Alloyangia pacifica: one gene and its partner. The protein of the gene in region 2 interacts with the protein of the main gene of each other region in a pairwise test. Links are inferred from orthologs where the notes say so. Each region holds a gene or a part of one and is shown on either strand. Other genes may lie near its edges.

Region 1 (11,234 bases), 360 kb from region 2 along the record:
CACCATCGAACTGAGGCCCGCGCAGCGCCTCGGGGTCATGGGCGGAAAAGACCATCGCCTCGGCGCCGTTGGGCCAGGTGAGGCAGCGCCGCGTGGCGCTCCAGTCCGGCCGCCGGTCGGGGGGCGAGCAGGCGAGCAGCCCCGAGTCGCCGAACACCATCACCTCGCGCGCCTGGTCCAGGGTTTCGCCGACCAGCGCCACCCGGCGGCAGCGCCCCGGCGAGAGCGGCAGCGCGCCCTCCACCGACGCGCGCACCCATTCCGCGCCAGCCCGTGTCTTGCCCGCGCCACGCCCGCCCAGGATCACCCAGCTGCGCCAGTCCCCCGCCGGCGGCAACTGGTGCTCGAGCGCCCAGAACTCGAACAGAAAGGGGAGCGCCAGGCGCTCCCCCTCGGAAAGGTCACTGAGGAAACTCTCCTGCACCGCAGCACCGGCGGAGGCGAGCCATGCGGCAGCCGATTTCAACCCTTGCGCGCTCGAGATCGAGCGCCCAGTCTCCGGCAATTCCCTTCTGCTTGCGTCTGACATTCCTGATCTGAGCCTCCGTTTCATGGGCGACCTTCAGCCAATAGCGCAGATCCGCCGCGGCCTTGCTGGTCTCCGGTTTGTCCAAGGTGCCGTCTTCGTCGAAGCGGTCGCGCAGGCGCCGCATGTCGCTTCCGAGATGCCGCAGCATGTCGGCCAGCTGCTCCCGTTCCTCTTCGAGACGGGAGAGTTCTTCTTCGAGATGGATGAGGATCATCGCTCGATACCTTTCTTGCCTGTAGGTGTCATGCCTCGCAGGGGGCTCGCGCCGGTCTTTGCCGGGGTCGTGGCACCCTGCCGCCAAACGAAAAAACGGCCACCGGGGTCACCCCGGGGCCGCCTGCCCATTTCGTCCAGCATGCACGAACGCTACCAAAGAGCGTCCGAAAAGTCAAGATGACCAGGCCGCGCGGCATATCCTAAACAACTGTTAACAATAAACAATACACCATGAACACAGCGCGCGCCCGGCGCCGCGCCCGGCCTCTCTTGCCGCCCCTTTCGCGCTCTGGCACAACGGTCCGATATTCGAGTTCGCGGAGCCCGCCATGCCTTCTCTCTCCCGTCGCATCACCTCACTCAACGCCGGGGGCGGCGACGGATGGGAGATTTTCTACAAGGCCCGCGCCCTGCGTGCTTCCGGAGTTCGGGTCACCGAGCTGACCATCGGCGAGCCCGACGAGCGCACCGACCCGTCGATCTTGGCCGAGATGCACCGCGCCGCCACCGCCGGCCACACCGGCTATGCCGTGGTGCCCGGCATCCCGGCCCTGCGTGACGCCATCGCCGCCCGCGTCACCGCGCGCACCGGCGTCGCCACCACGCGGGACAATGTTCTGGTCACCCCCGGCGGCCAATCGGCGCTCTTTGCCGCGCATATGGCCGCCTGCAATCCCGGCGACGCCGCGTTGATGATCGAGCCGCATTACGTCACCTACCCCGGCACCCTCCGCGCCGCTGGCGCCGTGCCGCACACCATCGCCACGCGCCCCGAGCACAGTTTCTTCCCGGATGCGGGCGAGGTGCGCCGCAAGGCGCGCGAGACCGGTGCCTCGGCACTGCTGGTCAACTCGCCGAGCAATCCCACCGGTGCCGTCTACCCCCGCGCGGTGCTCGAGAGCCTCGCCGAAGTCACCCGCGACGAAGATCTCTGGCTGATCTCGGACGAAGTCTACGACACGCAGATCTGGGAGGGCGAACATCTCAGCCCCCGCGCCCTGCCCGGCATGGCCGAGCGCACCATGGTCATCGGCTCGCTGTCGAAAAGCCACGCGATGACGGGGAGCCGCATCGGCTGGCTCATCGCCCCCGAGCCCGCCATCGCAGCGCTGATCGATCTGGCGACAAACACCACCTACGGGGTGCCCGGCTACATCCAGGACGCCGCGCTCTACGCCCTGACTGCCGACGCCAAGCTCGAGCCGCGCGTCGCCCAGCCCTTCCGCCGCCGCCGCGCGCTGGCGCAGCAGATCCTCTCCCGGCAGAGCGTCGTCGGCCTCGTGCCCTCTGGCGGCGCCATGTATCTCTTCCTCGACATCCGCGCGACCGGCCTCTCGGGCATCGCCTTTGCCGACGCCCTGCTCGACACCCACCGCATCGCGGTGATGCCGGGCGAAAGCTTCGGCCCCTCCGCCGCGGGCTTCCTGCGCGTCGCGCTGACCATCCCCGACGCAGAATTCGCCGAGGCGCTCACGACCCTCACCGGCTTTGCCGCAACGCTCGCCAAGGCAGCCTGAGTCCGTGTCCGGCACGCCGATCTCCAGCATCCGCAACCTCGGGCCAGCGGTGGAATCGGCCTGCCGGCGCGCCGGGATCGCGGATGCCGAGACGCTGCGCGCGCTCGGCGCCGACGAGACCTACCGCCGCCTGCTCGCCCATGGCACGAGGCCGCATTTCATCGGCTTCTACGTGCTGCACATGGCGCTGCAGGGGCGCCCATGGAACGACGCCCGCGGCAAAGAAAAGGAAGAGCTGCGCAGCCGCTTCGACGCGCTGGTTGCCGAACGAAAGGGCAACGCGCCGCTGGACGGCATCGAGAAAATCCTCGACGAGATCGGGGTCATCGACCCGAGCAGGCGCCCCCGCAAATAGCGCCTTTCTGCCCATCAGAAACAAGCTCTTGGCCCGCGCCTCCGTGCGGGCACAGGAACCTTGCCGTGGGTCTGCGTGTTGATCTGCCAACACATCCTTCATCTGAAAGGAAGGCCGACATGGACCTCATCCGCATCATCTTCGCCATCCTGCTGCCGCCGCTCGGCGTGTTCCTGCAGGTCGGCCTCGGCAAGCATTTCTGGATCAACATCCTGCTCACGATCTTTGGCTACATCCCCGGCATCGTGCACGCGATCTGGATCATCGCCCGCACCGGGCCGAAACAACAGCACGTGTGATCGCCATGGCCGCCCGCGAACACACGCTCCACCCCGACTTCCAGCGGCTCGACAAGATCGACCGCTGGGCACGGCGGATGGATCGGGCGTACCGCATTCCTTTCACCCCGATCCGCTTCGGCTGGGACGCGGTGTTCGGCCTTGTTCCGGGCATCGGCGACACGCTGGCGCTCGCTCCGGCGGTCTGGATCGTCAAGGAGGCGCACGCCATGGGCGCGCCCAAGCCGCTGCTCGGACAGATGGGCGCAAACCTCGCGGTCGACTGGCTGGTGGGTCTCGTGCCTCTGGTGGGCGACATCTTTGACGTCGGCTATCGCGCCAACACCCGCAACGCTGGGTTGCTGCGACGCTGGCTGGAAAGCCGCCACGCGCCCGGCGGCGCAGGCTCAGCCGAACCCAACGAGGTCGCTGCCTGAGGCCCAGACGGTCGGACAGCAAAAAGGCGCCCCGCGGGGCGCCTTTCTATTTGCGGTGATTGAGCGTCAGGCTCAGCCGACGAGCTCGAGGCCCGAGAAGAAATAGGCGATTTCTTCGGCCGCGGTTTCCGGAGCGTCCGAGCCGTGCACCGAGTTCTCGCCGACCGACTCGGCGAACTCTGCGCGGATGGTGCCCTCTGCGGCGTCGGCCGGGTTGGTGGCGCCCATCACTTCACGGTTCTTGGCGATCGCGCCTTCGCCTTCCAGCACCTGCACGACAACCGGCTCGGAGGCCATGAATTCGCACAGCTCGCCGTAGAACGGGCGCTCGGCGTGCACCTTGTAGAACTCGCCAGCCTGCGCCGGGGTCAGCTGGATGCGCTTCTGCGCAACGATGCGCAGGCCCGCTTCCTCGAACTTGGCGTTGATCTTGCCGGTCAGGTTGCGGCGGGTTGCGTCGGGCTTGATGATCGAAAGGGTGCGTTCGACGGCCATTTTGGTCTCTCCAATGTCACAAGGCCGGGCAACGGCCCGGCCAGCATTCTCTGGTGGGGGCGTTACCATGGGGTTGAGGAATTGGGAAGACCCCGTGGCCCCCGCTGCCTCTTCCACAGGCAGAAAGGGGCTCTGCCCCTCTTGTCCCACGGCCAATTCACCCCGGCGCATTTTGGAAAGACAAGACGCTAGGCAGTGCCACCTTTCTTCCCTTTCCAAATACGCACATCGCGTCATCGGCGTAGGCAGAAACGCCGGGCAAGCGCGATATGCACGAAGGGGGATGTTGCCCGCCCGAAGGCTCTGCTATGGCGGCGCCATGCTGAGTATTCGAGACATCTCCTATTCCGTCGAAGGCCGCCCTCTGCTCGAGGAGGCCTCCGCCGTGATTCCCGCGGGCCACAAGGTTGGCCTCGTCGGTCCCAACGGCGCGGGCAAGACCACGCTCTTCCGGCTCATCCGCGGCGAGCTCACGCTCGATGGCGGCGAGATCGAGCTGCCCGCCCGCGCCAAGATCGGCGGCGTGGCGCAGGAGGCGCCTGCCTCGGATGTCTCCCTGATCGAGACCGTGCTGGCCTGCGACCTCGAGCGCGCCTCGCTGATGGCCGAGGCCGAGACCGCCACCGACCCGCACCGCATCGCCGACATCCAGACCCGTCTCGCGGACATCGACGCCTGGTCCGCCGAGGCGCGCGCCGCGACGATCCTCAAGGGCCTCGGCTTCGACGAGGCGGCCCAACAGCGCCCCTGCTCGGACTTCTCGGGCGGCTGGCGGATGCGCGTTGCGCTCGCCGGCGTTCTCTTTGCCGAGCCTGACCTGCTGCTCCTCGACGAGCCGACCAACTACCTCGACCTCGAAGGGGCGCTCTGGCTCGAGAGCTACCTGCAGAGCTACCCGCACACGGTGATCGTGATCTCCCACGATCGCGGCCTGTTGAACCGGGCCGTCGGCGCGATCCTCCACCTCGAGGAGCGCAAGCTGGTGCTCTACCAGGGCAATTACGACACCTTCGCGCGCACCCGCGCCGAACGCCGCGCCGTGCTCGCGGCAGCGGCCAAGAAGCAGGACGAGCGCCGCGCCCACCTGCAGAGCTTCGTCGACCGCTTCCGCGCCAAGGCCTCCAAGGCCCGTCAGGCGCAGGCACGCGTGAAGATGCTGGAGAAGATGGAGCGGATCACCCCGCCCGAGGAGGCCGCCAAGCGCGTCTTCACCTTCCCGCAGCCCGACGAACTCTCGCCGCCGATCCTGGCGCTGGAGAATGCCTCCACCGGCTATGGCGACAAGGTGGTGCTGCGCAAGCTCTCGCTGCGCATCGACCAGGACGACCGCATCGCGCTGCTCGGCCGCAACGGCCAGGGCAAGTCGACACTGTCGAAGCTCTTTTCCGGGCGTTTGGCGCTGATGGACGGCAAGATGACGTCCAGTTCGAAATTGCGCATCGGCTATTTCGCCCAGCACCAGGTCGACGAGTTGCACCTCGACGAAACGCCCCTGCAGCACCTGCAGCGCGAGCGTCCCGACAGTGCCCCCTCGAAGCTGCGCGCGCAGCTGGCGGGCTTCGGCCTCGGTGCCAACCAGGCCGAGACCGAGGTCGGGCGCCTCTCGGGCGGGCAGAAGGCGCGCCTGTCGCTGCTGCTGGCAACGCTCGATGCGCCGCACATGCTGATCCTCGACGAGCCGACCAACCACCTCGACATCGAGAGCCGCGAAGCGCTGGTCGAGGCGCTGACCGCCTATTCCGGCGCGGTGATCCTTGTCTCGCACGACATGCACCTGCTGGGGCTGGTTGCCGACCGTCTGTGGCTGGTCAAGGACGGCACGGTGACCCCCTACGAGGAAGACCTCGAGGCCTACCGCAAGATGCTGCTGACGCAGGACAAGCCGGCAAAGCCCGCCAAGGCCGAAAAGGCCGCGCCGAAGCCGAAGCGCGCCAGCCGTGACGAGGTCCTCGCGCTGCGCTCGGAGGCGCGCAAGTGCGAAGAGCGCGTCGCCAAGATCGAGGAGATGCGCGAGAAGCTTGCCTCCAAGCTCGCCAACCCCGAGCTCTACGAGGCGACCCGAGCGGGCGAGCTGGAGACCTGGAACCGCAAGTACGCCGAAGTCATGGACGGGCTGCGCCGCGCCGAGGCGCTCTGGGAAGCGGCAATGGAGAAGCTCGAAACGGCGGAAGCCGGCTGAGCCGGCAGGCTTTTTCTGGACAGCGCCCGCGCGAGGCCCTAGCCAGTACCCATGGACATGGCCTTGATCATCAGCGCCTTCGCCACGCTTTTCGTGGTGATCGACCCCATCGGGCTGACCCCGGTCTTCATCGCGCTGACCCAGGGCGCCGATGCCGCGCATCGGCGCGCGGTCGGGATCCGGGCCTGCATCACCGCGCTGGCGATCCTCATGCTCTTCGCCTTCTTCGGCGAGGCGGTGCTCGGATTCATCGGCATTTCCATGTCGGCCTTCCGCATCTCGGGCGGGCTGCTGCTGTTCATCACCGCGCTCGACATGCTCTTCGAGCGCCGCACCAAGCGGCGCGAAGACAAGGTCGAGGACGAGGTCATGCCCGATCCGTCGATCTTCCCCATCGCCATCCCGCTGATCGCCGGCCCCGGTGCCATCGCCACGATCATCCTGCTGGTCGGACATTCACCCGGTCCGCTCGAGACCGCGATGATCCTCGGCGTGCTGGTGATCGTGCTGCTGATGACCCTCGCCTGCTTCTTCGTCGCCGGCCCCATCGAGCGCGCTCTGGGCCACGTGGGGATCGTCGTCGTCACCCGGCTCTTCGGCATGTTGCTGGCGGCGCTCGCGGTGCAATTCGTCATCGACGGCATCCGCGGCATAGACTGGTCGGGCGTTTTCGGCTGAGACTCGCAGAGCGCGGGCGCAGCCCCTACATTGGTCCCAAGCATGGGGGGCGCGCATTTGTCTGAATTCGAAATCGGCCGGCTGGGGTACCTCGGGCTGCTTCTGGCGGCGCTGGTCCTGTGGATGTTCATACAGCAGCGCGGCCGGCTGATGCAGAAGCTGCAGCAACTGGCGGCTTGGGGGCTGATCTTTCTCGGGGTGATCGCGGCCTTCGGGCTCTGGGACGACATCCGCCACACGGTGAGCCCGCAGCAATCGGTCTTTGCCGAGGCGGGCCGGATCGAGCTGCCGCGAGCGTCCGACGGGCACTACTACCTGACGCTTCAGATCAATGACACGCCGGTGCGTTTCGTGGTCGACACGGGCGCCACCGGCGTGGTGCTGAACCGGCAGGACGCCGCGCGCATCGGCATCGCCACCGCGGACCTTGCCTTCCACTCCAGCGCCCGCACCGCGAATGGCGCGGTCGAGACCGCGCCGGTCCGGCTCGGTACCGTCACCCTTGGAAGCTTCGAGGACCGCAACCTGCCTGCCTTCGTCAACGGCGGAGAGATGGACAACTCGCTGCTCGGCATGAGCTACCTGCAGCGCTTTGACCGGCTCGAGATCGCGGGTGGCAAGATGGTGCTGGAGCGGCGCTAAGCGTCAGACCTCGATCTTCAGCCGCTCGCGGTCGAGCACCGCGATGGCGCCGCGACGGATCTCGATGACCCCGTCGCGCCGCAGGTCGCCCAGCAGCTTGTTGATCGTCTGCCGCGAGCAGCCCACCATCGAGGCGAGGTAGGACTGGCTCAGCCGGGCCTCGCGGTGGGCCTCGGTCGTGAACTGGTGCAAGTACATGCGCAGCCGCTCCTCGACCGAGAAGAACTGCGCGATGGCCCGAAGCTCGTTGTCGCGGGTCAGCCGGGTCTGCATGATCGCGGCGGAATTGCGCAGCAACAGCGCCGGCGGAATGTGCTTGAGCAGCAGCTCAAAGGAGCAAGCCAGCACCATCGCTTCCGGCAGGGTCCGGCAGCTCGACGAGCAGGGGGTGCCCGACAGGCCCTCGACCTCGCCAAGCACCTCGCCTGGTCCGGCGACATGCAGCACCGCGGCATTGCCCTGCTTGTCGAGGTAGATCACCTCCACCCGGCCCTTCAGGATCAGGTACATGACCGGCGTCGTTTCTCCCTGCCGCAGGATATCGGTCGGCGCGTCGAAGCGCTGCAGGGTGCACTCGGAAAGAAGGGTTTCTTTCTGCTCTCGGCTGAGGCCGTCAAACAGCGGGCAGTCGAGCAAAGGCCCGTATTCGATAGGAGTTGTCATGAAGTCAGTCCGATAGCCGCTTGGTCAAGTGACGCAAGGGCAAAACACATAAATCTGTCGCGAGCACCGGCACAGGCGGGCGTCTCGGCGGAAATCCGTCGGCTCATCGGCGAAAACATCCGCCGCGCGGGATGAAAACGGGAAATGGCCATTCCAGAGCCGCGTCTGCCGTACCCCGGACCGGAACGTTCCGGTCCATGGGGTGCGGCGGAGGACGACTCTGGAATGGCCGTTACTTGGTAACCCTCACCCTCACACGGAAAACACCGTGTAAGACACGCCCAAGCCCTAGGATACAACTCGCAGCGGTCGGGCGTGCAATCACGGTTTAGGAGGATTCTCGCCGATCTGTGTAAGCGGGGCGACAGTGCTGTCATATTTTTCAAGAAATTTTCTATTTTTTTGCCATTTTTCCAGAGACTGCAATCCTGCCTCTCAATTGGCAGAATGGGCGGAAATTAGCGCATATGTCAAATAGGATCATCCTAAAGGCGAGTCACACATTTGCCACCACGCCAAATGCGTGATGATTTCGTGACAGCCAAACTTTCAGGACTCGGCTTTCTTTTCCCAGCGCCCGCTTTCCTCGGACCAATATTGTGCGGTCACTCCGGCGCCGGTGAGCGCCCGCCACTGCCCACGCGCCACATCAAGCGCCCGCGGGTCCATGCCGTCGAAAAGAATACAGACCCGCTCCATCGCGCCCACCTCCTCGGGCGAGACCTCCGCCCCATCCACCGACATCAGGCAGGATGCGCCGTTGGGCATCTCGGCGCGATCGGTCAGCAGCACGGGCTGCAGCGCGTCATGCGGACCACCGGCGCGGCCATGCGGCAGGAAGCTGTCGTCCCGGCCCAACCAGAGCCGTTCGTCGAGCCAGTCGAGCCGCTGCGGATCGCCGCCGCGCACCGCCACGCGCCAGCCCGCCGCCAGCGATTTTTCCAGCAGCATCGACAGGGTCTCTTCGACCGGTCTCTGGGTCAGGTGGTAGAACATCGCGACACCCATGCGCGCCAGCCTCCTGTCATCGGATCAATGTTTCGCACCCGGGCGCGGGGCGCCCGGGGCGGCAGCGCGCCTGGCTCAGCCATCCTTGCGCTCGAAGCGGTCGCGGATCATCCGGTCCAGCGACAACACGCCCCAGCCGGTCGCCCCGGCAGGCGCCAGCAGCGAAGCGGACTTCAACTTGGCCACCCCGGCGATATCGAGGTGGATCCAAGGCATGTCATCCCTGACGAACCGCTTGAGGAACTGCGCCGCGGTGATCGAGCCCGCGGGCCGCCCGCCGATGTTCTTCATGTCCGCCAGCGGCGACTTGAGCATGTCGTCATAGGCCTGGCCCAGCGGCATGCGCCAGGCGCCCTCGCCCTCGGTCTTGGCGGCCTTGAGGAAGTCCTCGGCGAAGCCGTCCTCGTTGGAGAATACCGCCGCGTTCTCATGGCCAAGCGCGACGATGCAGGCGCCGGTGAGGGTCGCCAGATCGACCATCGCGGCGGGCTTCACGTGTTCCTGCGCGTACCACAGCACATCGCAGAGCACGAGCCGGCCCTCGGCGTCGGTGTTGAGGATCTCGATCGTATCGCCCTTCATCGACGTCACGATGTCGCCCGGGCGCATCGCGGTGCCCGAAGGCATGTTCTCGACGAGGCCGACGAGGCCAACGACGTGCGCCGCGGCCTTGCGCAGGGCCAGCGCCTTCATCACGCCTGCCACCGTGCCCGCGCCGCCCATGTCCATGGTCATGTCTTCCATGCCCGGCCCCGGCTTCAGCGAGATGCCGCCGGTGTCAAAGACGACGCCCTTGCCGACCAACGCCAGCGGATCGCCCTCGGCACCCTTCCAGCGCATCACCACCATTTTCGACGGCGCGGCAGAGCCCTGCCCCACGGCCAGCAGCGCGTTCATGCCAAGCTTGGCCATGCGCTCCTCTTCGAGAACCTCGACCTCGACGCCGAGCTCGGTGAGCGCCTCGAGCCGCGCGGCAAATTCCTCGGTGGTCAACACGTTGGCCGGCTCGCTCACGAGATCCCGGGTAAAGGCGACGCCCTCGGCCACCGCCAGCAGCGAGGCCGCGGCCTTGCCGGTCTCTTCAGGCTTGGCACAGAGGATGGTCGCGGGCTCGGGCGCCTCGGCGCTCTCGGACTTGTGATTGACCACCGCATGGCCGCGCAGCGCCAACGCGAGCGCCAGATGCTCCAGCCGCGCGGTGCTCTCGCCGACCAGGGTCAGCGCCTTGCCGCCTGCGACCGAGGCCAGTGCCGCGCCCGCCTTGCGCGCCTCGGCAACAGAGGGACGGCGCTCGAGCTTCACCACGTCCAGCGCCTCGGCGGCCAGCCCGGCCGGATAGGCCAGCGAGATCACCTCGCCCGCCTTGGCCTTTTCCCAACGCTCCGCTTCGAGCAGCCGCGCCAGCGCCCCCTTGGTCAGGCGGTTCAGCCGGCGCGCACCGGGGCTCATCCGGCCTTCGGTATTGACCAGCAGCGCGATCCTGCCCTGCCGCTCCGCCAGCCCGTCGAGGTCCACCGCCGAAAATTCGAATGTGCGCAACTGGGTCATTCGCCCGCCTTCCCTGCTTGTCTGTCGTCATTGTGTCCGGTCCAAGACTCCTAGAGCGCCGCAATCGGCTTGACCAGAGGCACCTTTTCCCGCGAAGAGCGATCGTCTAGGGTCGTCGCCAACGGAAAACCGGGGGAAGTGAAGTGCAGAGATTCGACAGATACATGCTGTCGCAGCTCATGGTCCTGTTCGGGTTTTTCTCGCTGGTGCTGGTGATGGTTTACTGGGTGAACCGCGCGGTGAACCTGTTCGGCGACCTGATCGCCGATGGCCATTCCGGCGGCATTTTCATCGAATTCACCCTGCTCAGCCTGCCGGCGGTGATCGCCATCGTGCTGCCCATCGCGGCCTTTGCCGCCTCGGTCTACGTGATCAACCGCTCGAGCAACGATTCGGAGCTGACCGTGGTGCAGGCCACCGGCTACTCGCCCTGGCGGCTGGCGCGGCCGGTGCTGGTCTTCGGGCTTATCATCGGCGCAATGATGGCGGTGCTGGCGCATGTTCTGGTGCCCCTTTCTTACGGCCAGCTGCGCGAGCGCGAGGCGGAAATCTCGGGCTCGGTCTCGGCCCGGCTGCTGCACGAGGGCACCTTCCTGCACCCGGCCAAGGGCGTGACCTTCTACATCCGCGAGATCTCGCCCGAAGGCGAGCTGCGCGACGTCTTCCTGTCGGACCGCCGTCTGAAGGAC
Region 2 (11,364 bases):
TGAAATCCTGATCCGCAACGCGCGCACTGTCCTGACCATGGATGATGCCGGGACCGAGCTAGCGGATGTCGACATCCTGCTGCGCGACGGGGTGATCGCCGAGATCGGCCCTCGGCTCGAGACCGAGGGCGAGATCGTCGATGCGCGTCATTGCGTGGTGACGCCGGGCCTCGTCAACACCCATCACCATCTCTACCAGGGGCTGACCAAGGCGGTGCCCGGCGGGCAGGACGCGCTGCTCTTTGGTTGGCTGCAGACGCTCTATCCGATCTGGGAGCGCTTCGGGCCCGAGGAATTCTACGTCTCGGCGCAGGTCGGGCTCGCGGAACTGGCGCTCTCGGGATGCACGCTGAGTTCCGACCACCTCTATCTTTATCCCAACGGCGCGCGGCTCGATGACAGCATCGCCGCAGCCGAGGACCTGGGCGTGCGCTTCCATGCCACGCGCGGCAGCATGAGCATCGGCGTCAGCGAGGGCGGGCTGCCGCCGGACTCGCTGGTCGAACAGGAGAGCGCCATCCTCGAGGATTGCATCCGGGTGATCGACGCCTTCCACGACCCTTCAGAGGGCGCCATGGTGCGGGTCGGCGTCGCGCCGTGCTCGCCCTTCTCGGTGAGCCGCGAGCTGATGCGCGACAGCGCCATCCTCGCCCGCGACAAGGGGGTGATGATGCACACGCACCTTGCCGAGAACGACGAAGACGTGGCCTATTCGCTCGAGAAATTCGGTTGCCGCCCGGGGCAATACGCCGAGGATCTGGGCTGGACCGGCCCGGACGTCTGGCACGCCCATTGCGTGAAGCTCGACGGGCAGGAGATAGACCTGTTCGCCGCCACCCGCACCGGCGTGGCGCATTGCCCCTGTTCCAACTGCCGCCTCGGCTCGGGCATTGCGCCGGTGCGCGCGATGCTGGATGCGGGGGTGAAGGTCGGGCTGGGTGTCGATGGGTCGGCGAGCAACGACATGGCAAACCTCGTCGGCGAGGCACGGCAGGCGATGCTGCTCCAGCGGGTGCAGCACGGCGCCGACGCGATGAGCGCCCGTGCGGCCCTGCGGGTGGCGACGCGGGGCGGGGCCGAGGTGCTGGGCCGCAACGATTGCGGGCAGGTTGTCATCGGCATGCGCGGAGATCTGGCGCTTTGGGATGTCAGCGGGCTCGGAAGCGCCGGATCCTGGGACCCGGCGGCGCTGCTGCTGGCAGGACCGCAACAGGTGCGGCACCTTTTTGTCGAGGGGCGGCAGGTGGTGCGTGACGGACGCATCGCGACGATAGACATTGAGGCCGCGCTGCGCCGCCACGGGGAAATGGCGCGGACGCTCGCCGGGTTCGGCTGAACCCGGTCCTGAGGGGAACACATCTGACCGGAGGATTTTCATGCGACCTGCGCTGACTGCCCGACTGCTGCCGCTTGCCCTTTGCGCGGCGCTCTGCGCCTGCGTGGTGGTGCCGCTGCCGCAGACCGAGACCGGGGGCGAGCCCGCGCGCTTCCTCGAAAACCCCTCGGGGGCGCAGCTCAACGCGCTCCGCGAGAGCCGAGGGCTGGCGCCCCTGAGCTATTCGCCGGTGCTGCAGAAGGTGGCGCAGGGCCATGCCGACGACATGGCGCGAATGAACGAGATGACCCATACCGGCAGCGACGGCAGCACCATCGGCGAGCGCATCCAGCGCCGCGGCTACAACCTCCGGCGTGGCGCCGAGAACATCGCCGAAACGGGCCGCGGCCTCGGTCGGGCGATGGAGATCTGGACCAACTCTCCGCCGCACCTGTCAAACATGCTCATGGAGGATGTGAAGGAATATGGCATCGCGGGGACCGGCGACTATTGGGTCATGGTGGTCGCCCGGGTGAAATGACCCGCGCTGCGGGCAGAGGGCTCCGGCGCGGCGCAGGCTTGCCGGGCGTCGCCGCCGCGCCATCTATATGCAGGGCGTGAAGGACCGGAGAGTGCTGATGAAACTGCCCAAGTGGCTTGCCCTGACCCTGCTGCCGCTGGCGCTTGCCGCCTGCGTCGATGTGCGCGCGCAACCCGGCGTGGTTGCGACGTCCGTGTCAAAGCCGGAGTCAAAGCCCGCATCAAGGCCGGTGGCCGTGGCCAACCAGCCTGCCGCCCGCGGCCAGGTCGAAGGGGCGAGCATCTACGAGCTGCGGCGCGCGCCGTCGCAGGTGGTGCAGAGCTCGCAGGCCGAGGCCGCCGCGACCTTTAACGGCTGGCGCCGGGCGCAGGGGCTGGCACCGCTGACCCGCTCGGCGCAGCTGCAGCGCGCCGCGCAGGCCCATTCCGATGACATGGCGCGGATGAACAAGATGAGCCATGTCGGCAGCGACGGCAGCCGCGTCGGCGCGCGCGCGCGGGCGGCGGGATACGACTATCGCCATGTCTCGGAAAACGTTGCCATGACCCCGCTCGGCATCGACAGCGCGATGGAGCTCTGGGCCAAGTCATCATCGCACCGCGCGGCCATGCTGCGCACGGATGTGCGCGAGTTCGGCCTCGCGCAGAACGGCCGCTACTGGACGCTGGTCATGGGCGTGCGCAAGTAGGGTAGGACCAAGGGGGCGCGGGAGGCGCCCCCGGTCCGAGCGTCAGATCACCTGCCTTCCGGCCACGTAGGTGGCCCGCACCGCCCGGTCGTCGCCCATCATCATGGTCGGGAAGAGCGCCTCCCAGATGTCGTTGGCCTCTGCCACGCGCTGCGCGATGGCCGGGGTGGAGGCCAGGTCGAGCACGGTGAAATCGGCCTCGAGCCCCGGTGCGAGGTTGCCGATCCGGTCCTCGGCCATCAGCGCCATCGCCGAGCCCTGCGTCGCCAGCCACAGCAGCGCCGAGGGATGCAGCGGGTGATGGCGCAGCTGCGCCACCTCGTAGGCCGCGGCCATGGTGCGGAGCATCGAGAAGGACGAGCCGCCGCCGGTGTCGGTGGCCAGCCCCACCCGCAGCCCTGCCTTGGTCAGCCCGTCCATGTCGAAGAGCCCCGAGCCGATGAAGGTGTTCGAGGTCGGGCAATGCACCAGCGCCGCGTTGACCTCTTTCAACCGCGCATGCTCGCGCGGCTCGAGATGGATGGCGTGGCCGTAGAGGCCTCGCTCGCCCAGCAGCCCGTAGGCCTCGTAGGTGTCAAGATAATCGCGCGCCTGCGGGTAGAGCGATTTCACCCAGGCGATCTCGTCGATCTGCTCGGAAAGGTGCGTCTGCATCAGCACCTCGGGGTGCTCGGCCCAGAGCGCGCCGAGCGCCTGCAGCTGCCCGGGGGTCGAGGTCGGCGAGAATCGCGGGGTGATCACATATTCTGCCCGGCCCCGGCCGTGCCACCGCTCGAGCAGCGCCTTGCTGTCGTCATAGGCCGATTGCGCGCTGTCCCGCAGGAAGTCGGGGGCGGTGTCGCGGTCCATGCAAGTCTTGCCCGCGAAGACCCGCATCCCGCGCGCCTCGGCGGCGCTGAACAGCGCCTCCACCGATTCGGGGTGGATGGTGCAATAGCTGCAGACCGAGGTGGTGCCATGCGCCAGCAGCAGGTCGAGATAGCGCCCGGCGATCTCGTCGGCGTAGGCGCGCTCGGCAAAGCGCGCCTCGGTGGGGAAGGTGTAATGGTTGAGCCAGTCGATCAGCCGCTTGCCCCAGCTCGCGATCATCCCGGTCTGCGGGTAATGCGCGTGCGCGTCGACGAAGCCCGGCACGATCAGCGCCTCGCCATGGTCCACCACCCGCGAGGCGGGATGCGCGGCGCGCAGCACCTCGGCGGTGCCGATCTCTCGAATCACCCCGTCCTCGACCAGCAGCGCCCCGGCAGGCTCGTGGCGCGCCGCCTCGACCCCTTCGGTGAAAGGCGAGCCGGTGAAGCGCAGGGTCTGCCCGAGGTGCAGGATCGGCGAAAGGGGGGTGGGGCTGGTGGGGGCCATGTCGGTCCTTGTGGTTGCGACCGGCCTAGGATGTGGGCGGCCAAGGTCAAGCGCAATGCGCCTCTGTTGCTCGTTCGCGCAATCCCCTAAGGTTTGCGCGAACGGCATTCAACGGGGCAGGCATGACCGAAGAGACCGGAAACCCGGCGACGGAAGACGCCCGCGAAGACGAGACCAACCCGCTGGAACGCAAGGTGGTCTCGGCGATCCTCTATGCGGTGGATGTCGGCGACCGCGAACAGCTCGTCGCGCTGATGGAGCCGCTGCACGCGGCCGACATCGCCGACCTTCTCGAGCAGATCAACGCCTACGACCGGATGCGGCTGATCAAGCTCTACGACAAGGAGTTCGACGGCGAGATCCTGTCGGAACTCGACGAGTCGATCCGCGAAGAGGTGATCCGGGCGCTGACCCCCGAGGTGCTCGCCGACGCGGTGCGCGAGCTCGATTCCGACGACGTGGTCGACCTTCTGGAAGACCTCGACCAGGATCAGCAGGATGCGATCCTCGATGTGCTCGAGGACAGCGACAGGGTCGCGGTCGAGAAATCGCTGACCTACCCGGAGTATTCCGCCGGCCGCCTGATGCAGCGCGAGGTGGTCATGGCCCCCGAGCACTGGAACGTCGGCGAGGCGATCGATTTCCTGCGCAGCTCGGACGATCTGCCGGAACAGTTCTACCACATCATCCTCGTCGATCCGAAGCTGCGCCCGGTGGGCAACGTGACCCTGGGCAAGTTGATGGCCTCGCGGCGCGAGGTGCTGCTGAAATCGCTGGTCGAGGAAACCTTCCATGTCATCCCGGTGACCCGGCCCGAGGCCGATGTCGCCTATGCCTTCAACCAGTACCACCTGATCTCGGCCCCGGTGGTGGACGAGAACGAGCGGCTGGTCGGGGTGATCACCATCGACGACGCCATGGCCGTGCTCGATGAGGAGCACGAGGAGGACATCCTGCGCCTCGCCGGGGTCGGCGACGAGAGCCGCATTTCGGACAGCGTGATCGAGACCACCCGGCAGCGTCTGCCGTGGCTGGGGGTGAACCTGATGACGGCGATCCTCGCTTCGCTGGTGATCGCCCAGTTCGAAGGCACGATCAGCCAGCTGGTGGCGCTGGCCGTGCTGATGCCGATCGTCGCGTCGATGGGCGGCAATGCCGGCACGCAGTCGTTGACCGTGGCCGTGCGCGCGCTGGCGACCAAGGATCTGACCAGCGCCAACCTCTGGCGGGTGATCCGGCGTGAGCTCATGGTCGGGCTGATCAATGGCGTCAGCTTCGCGCTTGTGATGGGGGTTCTGGAATACCTCTGGTTCGGCAGCGCGATGCTGGCGGTCGTGATCGCCGCGGCGATGGTCATCAACCTTGTCGTCGCCGGGCTGGCGGGGATCGCGGTGCCCGTGGTGCTCGAGAAATTCAAGGTCGACCCGGCGCTGGCCTCCGGCACCTTCGTGACCACGGTGACCGACGTGGTCGGGTTCTTCGCCTTCCTCGGGCTGGCGCAGGCGGTGCTGCTGTGAACCTCGACGAGGCCAAGCGCGCCGCGCGCGCCGAGGCGGCGCGGCGCCGCACCGAGGCCCATGCGGCCGATGCGGGGGCTGGCGCAGGGATGTTGAGCTCGGTGCTGGCGGGCTACCGCGGCGTGCCGCTCTCGGGCTACATGCCGATCCGCTCCGAGATCGACCCGCTGCCCGCCATGGCCGAGGCGGCGGCGCATGGTCCGGTGGCGATCCCGGTGATCGAGGCGCGCGGTGCACCGCTGCGCTTTGCCCGCTGGGAGCCCGAGATGGCACTGGTGCCCGGCGCCTTCGGCGCGATGATCCCGGAGCGCCCCGAGTTCGTGACCCCCGAGATTCTCATCGTTCCGCTGCTGGCCTTCACCCGGGACGGCCATCGGCTGGGCTATGGCGGCGGTTTCTACGACCGCACGCTTGCGGCGCTGCGCGCTGCGCGCCCGACGCTGGCCATCGGGTTTGCCTACGCGGCGCAGGAGGCAGGGCAGGTCCCGCTCGAGCCCACCGACGCGCCGCTCGACATGATCGTGACCCCGACCGAGGTGATCGCGCCGAGCCGAGGCTGAGCGCGCCGAGCGAGACCGGTGCGGGGCGCGGCAGATGCCGGTACGCCCCGGTTTCACGGCTGTGCCGGGAGCGCCGGTGTCAGAGCGCCCGCCAGCCGATGTCGCGCCGGCAGAACCCTTCGGGCCAGTCCACGGCATCCACCAGCGCATAGGCACGCGCCTGCGCCTCGGCGAGTGTGGCGCCGCGGGCGGTGGCGTTCAGCACCCTGCCGCCGTTGGCGACGATCTTGCCGTCCTTCTCGGCGGTGCCGGCGTGGAACATCTGGGTGAAGCTGTCCTCGGGCAGGCCCTCGAGCCCGGAGATCACCGTGCCCTTCTCGTAGGCGCCCGGGTAGCCCTCGGCGGCCATCACCACGGTCATCGCGTGATCGTCGGCCCAGGTCACCTTGGCCTCGGCCAGTCGGCCCTCGGCACAGGCGTGGAGCAGGTCCAGCACCTGGCCGCCAAGGCGCATCATCAGCACCTGGCACTCGGGATCGCCGAAGCGGACGTTGTATTCCACGAGGCGCGGTTGTCCGTTCTCGATCATCAGGCCGACGTAAAGCACGCCCTGGTAGGGCGTGCCGCGGCGCGCCATCTCGGCCATGGTGGGGCGGACGATCTCGTCGAGCGCCTTTTGCGCCACCTCGTCCGAGAGCACCGGGGCGGGGGAATAGGCGCCCATGCCGCCGGTGTTGGGGCCGGTGTCGCCCTCGCCGACGCGCTTGTGGTCCTGCGCGGTGCCGATGGGCAGCACGTCGGTCCCGTCGACCAGCACGAAGTAGGACGCCTCCTCGCCGGTCATGAACTCCTCGATCACCACCTCGGCGCCGGCCCCGCCGAAGGCGCCGCCGAACATGTCGTCGATCGCCTCTTCGGCCTGCGCCACGGTCTCGGCGATGATCACGCCCTTGCCGGCGGCGAGCCCGTCGGCCTTGACCACGATCGGCGCGCCCTGGGCGCGCACGTGCGCCTTGGCGCTTGCGGCGTCGGTGAAGTGGCCGTAGCCGGCGGTGGGCGCGTTGGCGGCGTCGCAGATTTCCTTGGTAAAGCTCTTCGAGGCCTCGAGCCGGGCAGCCTCCTTGGAGGGGCCGAAGACCAGCACGCCTGCCTCGCGCAGCCGGTCGGCAACGCCCGCGGCGAGCGGCGCCTCGGGGCCGACGATGACGAGGTCGATGGCGTTCTCACCGGCGAATTCCGCCACCGCGCCGCCGTCCTCGACGTCGAGCGAGGCGCATTCGGCGATCTGCGCGATCCCGGCATTGCCCGGCGCGACGATCAGCTTGTCGCACTTGGGGTTCTGCATCACGGCCCAGGCCAGGGCATGTTCGCGACCGCCGCCGCCGAGGATGAGGATGTTCATGGGGCCCGCTCTTTCAAGGTGAGGATCGCGGGCTTCCTACCGGCGGCGGGGGGCTCTGGCAAGACGGCAGGACGCGCCCACCTTTCCCTTGGCGCCGCCGGGCGCTAGTCTGGGCAAAGCGCGGGCGGACCAGCCCGGACAGGGCACTTACGGCAAGACGGGCACCATGGACCTTTTCGAAGACGATACCCCCGGAGACGCAGGCGACGGCAACATGCCGGAATTCACCGTCTCGGAGCTGTCAGGCGCGGTGAAACGGGTGATCGAGGGCGAGTTCGGCTTCGTGCGGGTGCGCGGCGAGCTGGGGCGGATTTCGCGGCCGCGCTCGGGGCATCTCTACCTCGACCTCAAGGACGACAAGTCGGTGATCTCGGGCATCGTCTGGCGCGGCGTCGCTTCCAAGCTCGAAATGCAGCCCGAGGAAGGCATGGAGGTGATCGCCACCGGGCGGCTGACCACCTATCCCGGCCAGTCGCGCTACCAGATCATCATCGAGGACATGCGCCCCGCCGGGCTCGGTGCGCTCATGGCGATGCTGGAAAAGCGCAAGGCGATGCTGCAGGCCGAGGGGCTCTTTGATCCCGCCCGCAAGAAGCCGCTGCCGTTCCTGCCCGAGATCATCGGGGTCGTGACCTCGCCCTCGGGGGCGGTGATCCGCGATATCCTGCACCGGCTGCGCGAGCGTTTCCCGCGCAAGGTGCTGATCTGGCCCGTCGCGGTGCAGGGCAAGAGTTCGGCCGCCGAGGTCGCCCGGGCCATCGAGGGGTTCAACGCGCTCAGCCCGGGCGGCGCGCTGCCGCGGCCCGACCTGCTGATCGTCGCCCGGGGCGGCGGCTCGGTGGAGGATCTCTGGGGCTTCAATGAAGAGATCGTGGCGCGGGCGGCCGCGGCCTCGAAAATCCCGCTGATCTCGGCGGTGGGCCATGAGACCGACACCACGCTCATCGACTTCGTCTCGGACCGCCGCGCGCCGACGCCAACCGCCGCCGCCGAGATGGCGGTGCCGGTGCGTATGGAGCTTCTGGCGCGGACCGGGGAGGGACAGCTGCGGCTGACCCGCGCGCTCAGCCACCGGCTCGAGGTGCGCGGCCAGCGGCTGCGCGATCTGGCCCGGGCATTGCCGCGGGCCGAGGCGCTTCTGGACCAGCCGCGCCAGCGGCTCGACCTGCTGTCGGACCGGCTGCCGCAGGCGCTGATCCGCGGGGTCGACCGGCGCCGGCTGGCGCTCTCGCAGCCCGCCGGGGCGCTGCGCCCGGGGCTGCTGAGCCGCATGCTTGCCACCCGCGCCGAGGCGCTGGGGCGCCGCGCCGACCGGCTGTCGATCCGGCCAATCCAGCGCGAGATCGCGCTCGGGGCCGACCGGCTGAGCGCGCTCGGCAAGCGGCTCGATGATGCTGGCACACGCAGGGTCGAGGAGCCCCGGGCCAAGCTCGACGGGCTTGACCGTCTCCTGCAAACGCTGAGCTACAAGGGCACGCTGGCGCGCGGCTACGCGGTGGTGCGCGGCGAGGGTGGGCAGGTGCTGACCACGGCTTCCGCCGCGAAGGAGGCCGCCGGGCTAGAGATCGAATTTGCCGACGGGCGGATGAAGATCGGCGGCGCGGCCTCGGGCAAGCCCAGGAAGGCCAAGGCGCCGGAGCAGGGGAGCCTGTTCTGAGGCGTCGAGACCCGGGGCTCGGCCCCCGCCGCGCCGAGGGATATCTCGGCCCATGAAATGCAACCGGACGGTGCGCGCGATCGGCGAGGCGCCGTCTTCAGACGCCGGTGTCTGGCCCGTAGCAGAGCATCGGCGTGTCGCCCTGCTGCGCCTCGTAGAGCACCGTGTTCTGCGGGTCGTTCTGAAACACCGCCCGCAGTTTGCCGCTCTCGCGGTAGAAACTCCAGCATTGCGGGGCGTTCATATCCTCGTAGACGAAGCAGATCATCTGGGCCTCGGCGTACCAGCGGCCGTCCTTGCACTCGCCGTCCAGGAAGGACCAGCGCACCCGGCGGTCCGGCAGGTATTGCTCGACCCCGTAGGGCGCCCCGCCGCTGCCGAAGTAGAGCGTCTTGCCGGTGACATAGGACTCGAATTCCTCGGCGCTCATCGGCTGGGCGGCGGCGGGCGGGCTGGCAAGCAGGCAGAAGAGGAGGAGCACGAGGCGTGTCATGGGTGCAGCCTGCCAGAGGAGGGTCGGCGGCGAAAGGGAGAAGTGACCACGCGCGCCGGGGGCGTTCAGGAATTGCGGTAGACGGCGCAGATGCAGCCCGATTGTCGAAGCTCTGCGCAGAGATTTGCCGCTGCGCTGCGACCGTCGCGCCCGATCCGTGCCATCCAGTAGCCCCCCCGCGGGCTGGCGCGGCTTTTTTGCCAGACCAGCTCGGGCTGTTCGCCGCCGATCGGGCCGGAACAGGCCTTGGCGCGGCGGCGGAATTGCGCCAGCGCCCGGTCCTGGGTGGTGCCGAAGGCGATCTGCACGCCCCAGGGATGCAGTGGGGGGCGGGCCTCGGGATATTTGGTCAGCTTGCGCTCGCGCGCCAGCTCGTGGCAGGCCTGCTGGAAGGGCTTTTCGCCCTGCAGCCGGAAGTCATGGGTCTCGGGCGGGGTGTCGCGCCAGGTCTCGGCGGCGAGCCCGGTGATGATCGCCACGTAGTTGATCGTCTCGCGCGCCAGCCCGCCGCGCCGCGACATCAGCCCGTCGGCCCGTGCCTCGCCGCCGTTGTATGCCACCGCCGCCAGTCCCTGGTTGCCGTACCGACGGGTCAGCTCGCCGAGGTATTGCGCCGAATATTCCAGCGCCTCTGCAGGGTTGTAGGGATCCTTGAGGCCGCGCAGCTTCGCGGTCGACGGGATGAACTGGGCGATGCCCTGGGCGTTGGCGGGGCTGAGGGCGTTGGGGTTGAACCGGCTTTCTTGCCAGATGAGCCGGGCGAAGAAGCCGGGGTCGAGCCCGTTGCGCAGCGCGAGCTCCTCGAGCGCCTCGCAGGTGTCATGCACGAAATAAGAGGGCCGGATGCAATGCACAGACCCGAAGGCGCCGGGCGAGCAGAGCGTTCCCGGCTCCCGGGCGCCGTCGGACGGGGCGGGAGGCTCGGCCCGCAGCAGCGGCGCGGCAAGCAGGAGGACGAGGAAAAACACGGCCCGCAACATGCACCCATGAAGGCGCCGCGGGGCGGAAAGGTCAACTCACACTTTTATCTGCGCGCGGCACGTATTAGGTGAAAGCAAAGGCATTGAGAGGTCCAGCCATGTCCTTCTTCGGCAAGCTCAAGAGCAAGCTCTTCAAATCCTCCTCGAAGCTCGAGGAAGGGCTGGACGCGATCGTCCAGGAGGGGGGCACGCAAGACGCTCCCGAAATGGCGCCCGAAACCCCCGAGGTGCCGCAGACGCCGACCCCCGAGACGCCGACCCCCGGGACTCCGGCCCCCGAGACCCCCGGCCCGAACGTGCCGCCGCCGGTCCCCGAGACGCCGCCCGCGCCTGCGCCCGAGACCCCGCCGACGCCGGAAGAAGTGCCGCCCGCACCACCGCAGGAAACGCCGCCCGCTCCGGAGCCCGAGGCGCCGCCTCTGCCGGAGACGGAGCCGCAGCCCGAGCCGGAAACACCGCAGGCCCCGCCGCCCGCCGACCCCCGGCCCGCGCCGCTGGAAGCGCCGGTGATGCCGCCCTCGGACCCGTCTCCCATGCCCGCGCCGCTGGAGATCCCGGCGCCTCTGCAGGATCCGGAGGTGCCGCAGCAGACGCAGCGCGGCGGCGGTCTCATCGGGCGGCTCTTCGGCAAGACGCAGCCTGCCGCGCCGGTGGTGCGCCGGGCGCTCGACGACGAGATGATCGAGAGCCTCGAAGAGCTGCTCATCGCCTCCGACATGGGGGTGGACACCGCGTTGCGCGTCACCTCCAACATCGCCGAGGGCCGCTATGGCAAGCGGGTCTCGACGCAGGAAATCAAGGAGCTGCTCTCGGCGGAGGTTGCCCGGATCATGGATCCCGTCGCAAAGCCGCTTCCGCTCTATCCCAAGAAGCCGCAGGTGGTGCTGGTGGTGGGCGTCAATGGCTCGGGCAAGA

What was found.
Region 1: the proteins of CEW88_RS04690 (region 2) and ndk interact in binary tests that used the Escherichia coli proteins (3 or more experiments, as listed by UniProt). The link is inferred for Alloyangia pacifica from one-to-one orthologs.

Annotation. Positions count from the first base shown.
Region 1 is NZ_CP022189.1:1,320,959-1,332,192, reverse strand. What follows is about bases 2,117-4,986. They hold ndk (nucleoside-diphosphate kinase), read right to left. Parts: upstream 3,828-4,986; coding sequence 3,405-3,827; downstream 2,117-3,404. Other genes in these bases: abc-f (ribosomal protection-like ABC-F family protein), read left to right, coding at 4,147-4,986; CEW88_RS06385 (DUF4112 domain-containing protein), read left to right, coding at 2,922-3,332; CEW88_RS06390 (YqaE/Pmp3 family membrane protein), read left to right, coding at 2,737-2,916; CEW88_RS06395 (TfoX/Sxy family DNA transformation protein), read left to right, coding at 2,267-2,617; CEW88_RS06400 (pyridoxal phosphate-dependent aminotransferase), read left to right, coding at 2,117-2,262. In the rest of the region: CEW88_RS06410 (DNA-packaging protein), read right to left, coding at 1-424; CEW88_RS24865 (hypothetical protein), read right to left, coding at 402-743; more of CEW88_RS06400, read left to right, coding at 1,075-2,116; more of abc-f, read left to right, coding at 4,987-6,006; CEW88_RS06370 (MarC family protein), read left to right, coding at 6,058-6,684; CEW88_RS06365 (retropepsin-like aspartic protease family protein), read left to right, coding at 6,742-7,326; CEW88_RS06360 (Crp/Fnr family transcriptional regulator), read right to left, coding at 7,330-7,989; CEW88_RS06355 (DNA polymerase III subunit chi), read right to left, coding at 8,539-8,997; CEW88_RS06350 (leucyl aminopeptidase), read right to left, coding at 9,073-10,545; LPS export ABC transporter permease LptF, read left to right, coding at 10,710-11,234. UniProt on the Escherichia coli protein: Major role in the synthesis of nucleoside triphosphates other than ATP. The ATP gamma phosphate is transferred to the NDP beta phosphate via a ping-pong mechanism, using a phosphorylated active-site intermediate.
Region 2 is NZ_CP022189.1:967,776-979,139, forward strand. The notes cover bases 4,196-7,195. They hold CEW88_RS04690 (5-formyltetrahydrofolate cyclo-ligase), read left to right. Parts: upstream 4,196-5,413; coding sequence 5,414-5,977; downstream 5,978-7,195. Other genes in these bases: mgtE (magnesium transporter), read left to right, coding at 4,196-5,417; purD (phosphoribosylamine--glycine ligase), read right to left, coding at 6,057-7,195. Also shown: CEW88_RS04665 (8-oxoguanine deaminase), read left to right, coding at 1-1,336; CEW88_RS04670 (CAP domain-containing protein), read left to right, coding at 1,377-1,856; CEW88_RS04675 (CAP domain-containing protein), read left to right, coding at 1,954-2,544; guaD (guanine deaminase), read right to left, coding at 2,587-3,900; more of mgtE, read left to right, coding at 4,023-4,195; more of purD, read right to left, coding at 7,196-7,319; xseA (exodeoxyribonuclease VII large subunit), read left to right, coding at 7,486-8,976; CEW88_RS04705 (hypothetical protein), read right to left, coding at 9,074-9,469; CEW88_RS04710 (lytic transglycosylase domain-containing protein), read right to left, coding at 9,535-10,437; signal recognition particle-docking protein FtsY, read left to right, coding at 10,548-11,364. UniProt on the Escherichia coli protein: Involved in the removal of 5-formyltetrahydrofolate.